DNA from 2 places in the Actimicrobium antarcticum genome. Region 1 is predicted to be linked to the other one. Evidence: riboswitches for the same ligand, from Rfam matches in the RefSeq annotation. Region 1 holds a riboswitch; the other holds the start of a gene.
The links. Region 1 has a riboswitch for cyclic di-GMP ahead of ABD720_RS02175 (pre-peptidase C-terminal domain-containing protein). Riboswitches for the same ligand answer to the same signal wherever they lie in the genome.
Positions count from the first base shown of each region.

Region 2: another riboswitch for cyclic di-GMP. It lies ahead of ABD720_RS15435 (spherulation-specific family 4 protein); the one in region 1 lies ahead of ABD720_RS02175 (pre-peptidase C-terminal domain-containing protein).

Region 1 is NZ_BAAAZE010000003.1:46,410-49,829, forward strand. It holds gene ABD720_RS02170 (zinc metalloprotease) at 1-1,260, shown strand, start outside; cyclic di-GMP riboswitch class I at 1,676-1,762, shown strand; gene ABD720_RS02175 (pre-peptidase C-terminal domain-containing protein) at 1,853-3,420, shown strand, end outside.
Region 2 is NZ_BAAAZE010000013.1:6,046-9,465, forward strand. It holds gene ABD720_RS15430 (DUF1338 domain-containing protein) at 1-634, shown strand, start outside; gene ABD720_RS15435 (spherulation-specific family 4 protein) at 638-1,441, opposite strand; cyclic di-GMP riboswitch class I at 1,506-1,583, opposite strand; gene ABD720_RS15440 (DMT family transporter) at 1,802-2,692, shown strand; gene ABD720_RS15445 (ABC transporter substrate-binding protein) at 3,101-3,420, opposite strand, start outside.

The DNA.
Region 1 (3,420 bases):
TTTTCATCCGGCAGCGCGGCGATCGCCCAACTGGGTGGTCATCTCGACGCGGTGGCGCAGTGGTACGGCATGAGCAATACCGAATTCCGCCAGATGCTGCTTACGGACAGCAGCGTACACATCGATCGCAAGGGCCGTGTACTGCATATCGATCAAGAACTCGCAGTTGGCCTGAAGAACGGATCTGTGATGGCCACCACGACTGTCTCGACATCGGTGGCGGCAGCTGGCGGCGCCAGCCCGTTTCCGCTATCGGAAACTTTCCTGCTGCACAGCAAGCCGGGTTCGACCCGTGTGCTATACCTCGACTTCACAGGCCAAGGTAGCTATCCGGCATTTGACATGGATGGCGTACCGTCGACCTTCAGTACCGCCGAACGTCTGGTGATCCAGCGCGTGATGTTGCGCGTAGCGGAAGATTATTCAGCCTTCGATGTCGACGTCACGACCGAGCCGCCCGTGAACGTCAGTGGCAAAATCGGCGCGACGATATTAATCACACCGCGCTCGATCAATGCAGGTGGCTACACGTACATGAATTCGTTCAGGACGTTCACGCCCGGTAACGCTTCATCCTTTTGCTACCCGAATAATCTGGCCTATGTCGAAAAATACATTGCCGAATGTGTTTCGCACGAGCTCGGTCATACGCTGGGCCTGACCCATCAGGGTGTGTCGCCGTCAACGTCTTACTACAGCGGTCAGGGCTCCGGCGATACGGGTTGGGCCCCGATCATGGGCGTAGGCTATTACAAGAACCTGACGCAATGGTCGAAAGGCGAGTACCTGAACGCCAACAACCAGCAGGACCCGTATGCGACGATGGCCAAATTGGGGTTGCTGCCACGTGCCGATGACCATGGCGACACGATTGCCAAGGCCGACGCATTGATATCGAGAAGTGCCAATGGCCTGAACAATCTGAGCGGTTTTGGTCGCATCGAAACGCCAGGCAGCGTCGATATGTTCAAGTTCGCAGCAGGCGCCGGACCCGTCAGCCTGACCGTGGCCGGCTCGATGCTTGGCAGCGATCTGGACGTTGCCGTCCAACTGCTGGATGGCAATGGCAGGGTACTGGCTGCCAGTACCAGCGCCACCACCACGCTGACCAAGACGCTCAGTCTGAACTTGCCAGCCAAAAGTACTTATTACTTGAAAGTAACTGGTGCCGGCCGCGGTGATCCAAAGGCTACCGGGTACAGCAACTACGGCAATCTTGGTGAGTACAAGATCACAGGGAGCGCTGCACTGGCGAACTGAGCATTGATGCCAGCCAGGTATACGGCCGTCGCGAACGATTGAAGGCCGACGTTCACATAGTGATGCCAGACACGGCACGCGAACTTGGCGTCACTTCCAAGGAGAGCGACAAAGCCGGCAAGCGCTTCCGACAAGGATGTGCTTGCCGGCTTTTTTGTGGCCGGGCGATTCGCCTGAACGGAGGATGGTCACACCGTCACTCGCCAAATGGAGGAGAGACCGCGTGGTTTATCCGCGATTTTTGCAACGTACCTCATCAGCAACCGTCACCATCAAATGAATTAACCATAAATAAAATCAAAATAATCGAATAAAACAGAATTTCTGTATGTTTTTTTCCAAAATTAATACCATTAAAAAATGTTTCACTCAGTTCACATTTTTTAGTTGACGCAAGGAAACATTAAGAAGAGTATCTGCACATGGGCAAACTTATCGAAAGATAAGGACGCAAAGCCTCCGGCCTAATATCTGAAAAGATCATGGTAGCGGGGTTGCCGAGAAGAGGGATCCCTGTTCCATGACAGGACGATGATCTTCCCGACCGCGCCAGCCCCTTGTTCGTACTTTCTATCCATAACAGGGGAATTCAATGAATCAGCCAGCTTCGCGGAAACCAGTTGTCCGCACACTCATCGCCGCCATCACCGTCGCCTTCACCGGACTCGGTATCTATACTGTCACCACGCCGAACGACCAGGTCATTGCGCCTGTCGGCACTACCAGCGCAGCCACAACGAACGCCGCATCGACCGCCGCATCCAATCCATGGAATGCCAATCCGATGCTGCTGGCCCAGTCGACTCTGGTCAACGCCAACGCCACTGAAATTGCAACTGCCACCGTGGATACCGCAGAAGTCCACGACCATGCTGCAGCCGCACCGTCCACCCTAAGCCAGGACACGATGGCAAAAATGGAAATGCCGGCTGACTATGTGCCCGCCAGCGCCAACGGCGCCACCGACAATGCCCCGTTTGCCCGGATTGCCCTGAACGGCTTTTCATCTGGTAGCGACGCGATCGCTGCGCTGGGTGGCCATCTCGACGCAGTCGCACAGTGGTATGGCATGAGCAACACCGAATTCCGCCAAATGCTGCTGACCGACAATAGCGTGCACCTCGACCGCAAGGGCCGTGTGCTGCATATCGATGAAGAACTGGTCAAAGGTCAGGCCAATGGCACCACGATGGCAACCACGACGGTGAACGCATCGATCGCAACCACCACTGGCACCAGCCCGTTCCCGTTGTCGGAAACCTTCCTGCTGCACAGCAAGCCGGGTTCGAGCCGTGTGCTGTACCTCAATTTCCTGGGCAAAGGGACCGATCCGGCCTTTGATACCGATAAAGTGCCAAGCACGTTCAGCACCTCCGAACGGCTCGTGATCCAGCGCGTGATGTTGCGTGTAGCAGAAGATTATGCTGCCTTCGATGTCGATGTGACGACCGAACCACCGGTGGCCGCTGCCGGCAAGCTCGGCGCGACAATGCTGATCACGCCGCGCGTCATTTCGGCTGGCGGTTATGCCTACCTGAATTCGTTCACGACGTTTGTGGCTGGTAGCGTAACGTCGTACTGCTTCCCGAACAATCTGGCGAACACCGAAAAATACATCGGCGAGTGTATCGCCCATGAACTCGGCCACACATTGGGACTGACCCATCAGGGCGTGCTGCCATCGACCGGGTATTACGCGGGCCAGGGTGCGGGCGATACCGGCTGGGCCCCGATCATGGGCGTGGGCTACTACAAGAACCTGACGCAATGGTCGAAAGGCGAGTACCGCAACGCCAACAACAAGCAGGATACCTACGCCACGATGGCAAAACTTGGCCTGAAACCACGTGCCGACGACCATGGCAACACGATCGCCCTCGCTGATGCCCTGATCGCCACCAGCGCCAATGGCCTCAGCAATCTGAGTGGGTTCGGTCGGATCGAAACTCCGGGCGACATCGACATGTTCAAGTTCACGGCCGGTGCCGGTGCCGTCAGCCTGAAAGTGTCCGGCTCGATGCTCGGCAGCGACCTGGATGTGGCAGTGCAACTGCTGGATGTCACTGGTAAGGTACTCGCAACCAGCACAACCGCCACGACCACCCTGGCCAAGTCGCTCAGTCTGAGCTTGCCAGCCCAGGGTACCTACTACCTGAAAGT
Region 2 (3,420 bases), on a different contig from region 1:
GTATGCGCAGCAGGACAGTCCGGAACAGATTGCGCAGTTCTTCGTCAGCGAACTGCATCCGGAGAAATTTTCGGCAGCTTTCCAGGCTGCCGTGACGCGCGTGGTAGCGAGTTCGCAGGAACCGCTGTCGCCGAAAGCGCAGGCGCTGTTGCAGGACATCGGCCGTAATGACCGCTTGTCGGTGACCGATGCGATCACCTTACTGACGGCGTTGCGTGGCTGTTTTGCACGTCAGCACGCCACGCCGAGTCTGGCCGACTACGAGATCCTGCGGGCTGAATCGGCTGAAATGGCGTGGATCACGACCGAGGGCAACATGTTCAATCATGTGACCGACCGTGTGGCGGATGTGGCGCAGGTAGCGCTGGCGCAACAGGGATTGCGGCGTCCGATGAAGCAGAGCGTGGAAGTGTCGGCCAATGGCCGGGTCCGCCAGACCGCGTTTCTGGCCGATAGCGTGACGCGGCAGTTCATTGCTGCCGACGGCACGTTGGTCGAGCGCGACGTGCCGGGCAGCTTTTATGAATTCATCAGCCGCGACCTGATTCACGATGCGGCGGGTACGCGGCTAGACCTGAGTTTTGATACCGGAAACGCGCAGGGTATTTTCAGAATGACTGCCGCCGGGTCCTGAACGCTATTGCAGCGAGACTGCCTGTGACACGTCTGCGCCCCATCTGGCCGGCAACTTGAAGTACGGGTCGGGCATGCCCAGCGAGGTCACGAACAATCCGGCGATGCCACGGGTGCTGTTGAGTTTCATGACCACGGCCATTTGCGTCCTCGGGCTGGTGTGGACGATGCTGGCAAAACGGCTGGCCGGATGGCGCGCCATCCAGGCTGGTGCGACATACCGCTTGAAATTTTGCAGGCTGTCTTCGAACACCACGAATTTATCGGCCAGCGGCAACGTGGCGTATTGTTCCGGCACATTGGTGCCCGGATTGCCGGTCACCGTGTAGGTCGGCGACAGCGCTTTGACGTAGTTGTACAGCGATTGGTAGTACTGCAAATGGGCCCGGCTACTATCGTTGGTCATCTCATCAATGAAAAAGCCATCGACCTTGTAAAACGCCAGATAGGTATTGATGTCCTTCGTGACGTCCGACAGGCGGCGATTGCCGTACGACGTCGAGACATAGGCAATCACTTTGCCGCCAGCGACATGCAGCCGTTCAATCGCCGTGACATAGTTCGGATCGAGCCGGGTGCCGGGACCGCTGTTCGGATTCATGATCGCGGTCGTTGGCATTTGTTTGGCCAGCAGGTTCAGGCTGTGCCACGCCGTGCTATTCGGGCTGGGATAGAAATACGCCGGCACCAGTGCCTCGCGATAGATTGCCGCCTGGGTGCCGGTGGCAAACAACATCAGGCAGAGCGCCGAATAGACAGCGCGGACAATGCGATGCAGTGGTGTGAAGGAGCGGGAAACGGAGGTCATGACTTTGCCTTTTTTCGAGCCGTCCCATGGACGCGCTGAAGGTTGGCCTGGCAGCGGGATGCTGTCAGGTAGCTGGCTGACTTCCGGAGAAGCCCCTGTAGCTTTGCGTCGCTGGATTACTCCAGGTTTGCCGGTGTTACTTGATCGCTGTGTTGTGTGACGACGGTACTATCTGATCAGATCACTAAACATTGCATCCATGAAATATATCATAAATTTCTTTTGAGAAATTATTCTCTTTGTTTGATTTTATGTTTGATCATCATTAGCTGATTCCCTTCGGTCATTTTCGCCAGACATTGATGTCTGAAGTGCATCTCCGGATGCATACTTCCCTCTTTTTGAAAAAATCCAACCACCATGCTCTTCCCACATCGCCTGCGCGGAATTCTGGCTCTGCTGATCGTCACCCTGGTATGGGGCACCACATTCCCCGCCATGAAAGACCTGACGCAGCATTTTTCTGCGGTCTGGATCATCCTGATCCGTTTTGCGATGGCCGGCCTGTTGCTCTCGCCTTTCCTGCTGCGCGCCAGCCTGCGCGATTGCGCGCTGGGCGCGTTGCTCGGCGCGACCTTGTTCCTGTGCTACATGTTGCAGCTCGAAGGACTGGCGCTGACCAGTTCCAACCGCAACGCCTTCGTGACCGGCTTGAATGTCCTGGTGGTGCCGATGCTGGGACTGCTGGCCGGCAAAGCGCCCGAGCGGCGCATCGTCATCGCCATCGCGCTGGCGATTCTCGGGTTGTTTGCCTTGTGCTGGGATGGCGGCGCATGGAGCGCGGGCGATACGCTGGCGCTGATCGGCGCATTTTTTTTCGGGGTCTACGTCAAGCTGCTCGAAGTGCTGACCCGCCGGGCCAGCAGCCTGATGGTGCTCACGACGGTACAGATCATGGTGGTCGCATTATGTTCGCTGCTCTGGTTGTCGGTGTGGGAACTGCCACGCAATCCGGTCGCCTGGCCCGTCATGGAGGCGGCCATGCGCGACAACGCCGTCAATTTTATCTATCTCGGGGTACTCGCCACGGCGGCAATCATTTCATTGCAAACCTGGGGACAACGCCACAGCAGCGCCAACGAAGCGGCGGTCATTTACGCTTTCGAGCCCGCCTGTGCTGCGATCGCCGCGTATTTCTGGCTGGGTGAAACCATGACCTGGCGTGGTCTGGCGGGGGCGGCGTTGCTGATTGCCGGAATGATCGTCAGCCAGTGGATGCCTGCGCGTCCACGTGGGGTGGTAACGGCCTGATCTACTATGCGTTGTCCGCATATCAGATATGGCGAAAGAAAATTGGCGGTGATTCATCGCAACCCCTATAGTTTGTTCGTCTCCTCTATGTCTACCCAAATTGATGTAGATTCAGCCCGCTTTCTTAGCGGGCTTTTTTTTGGCTGTTGCAGTCGCTGGCCGCTGGGTGGCAGGGTTCAAGCAAGGTGGTCGCGTCGTTATCCTGATCGTTGCTGTCATTCGCAAAGCATATAACTGATATTGCAAATGGAAATTAGCATTGCCCCGCCTCAACCCTTATAGTTTGCCTGTCTCCTCTATGTCTACCCAAATTGATATAGATTTTGCCCGCTCTCGTAGCGGGCATTTTTTTGCCTGTTGATATTGTTCTCCTGACGCCAGCACGCTCGCCCGAAATTGCAGCGCAACTCAATGCCGTGGCACCACATCCAGATAGCGCCATGTCGTCAGCATCACCGGATGGCGCTGGTAATTCTGCAGCCACGGGTGATGCACATCGGCCGCCAGCGGATAGGTGCGCAGCACCCACGGGGCATACGCTTGCACCAGCTGGTTCATCTCGCGATACAGCGCATTGCGTGCCGGCGAGTCCGGCAGCAGCAGTGCCTGTTCGTACAGCCGGTCAAATGCCGGCAATCGAAAGCGCGCCCGGTTCGCCGAACCACTGTTGGGGCCGTACAGCAGCTGGTAAAAATTCTCGCCATCCGGAAAGTCCGCGATCCATTGCG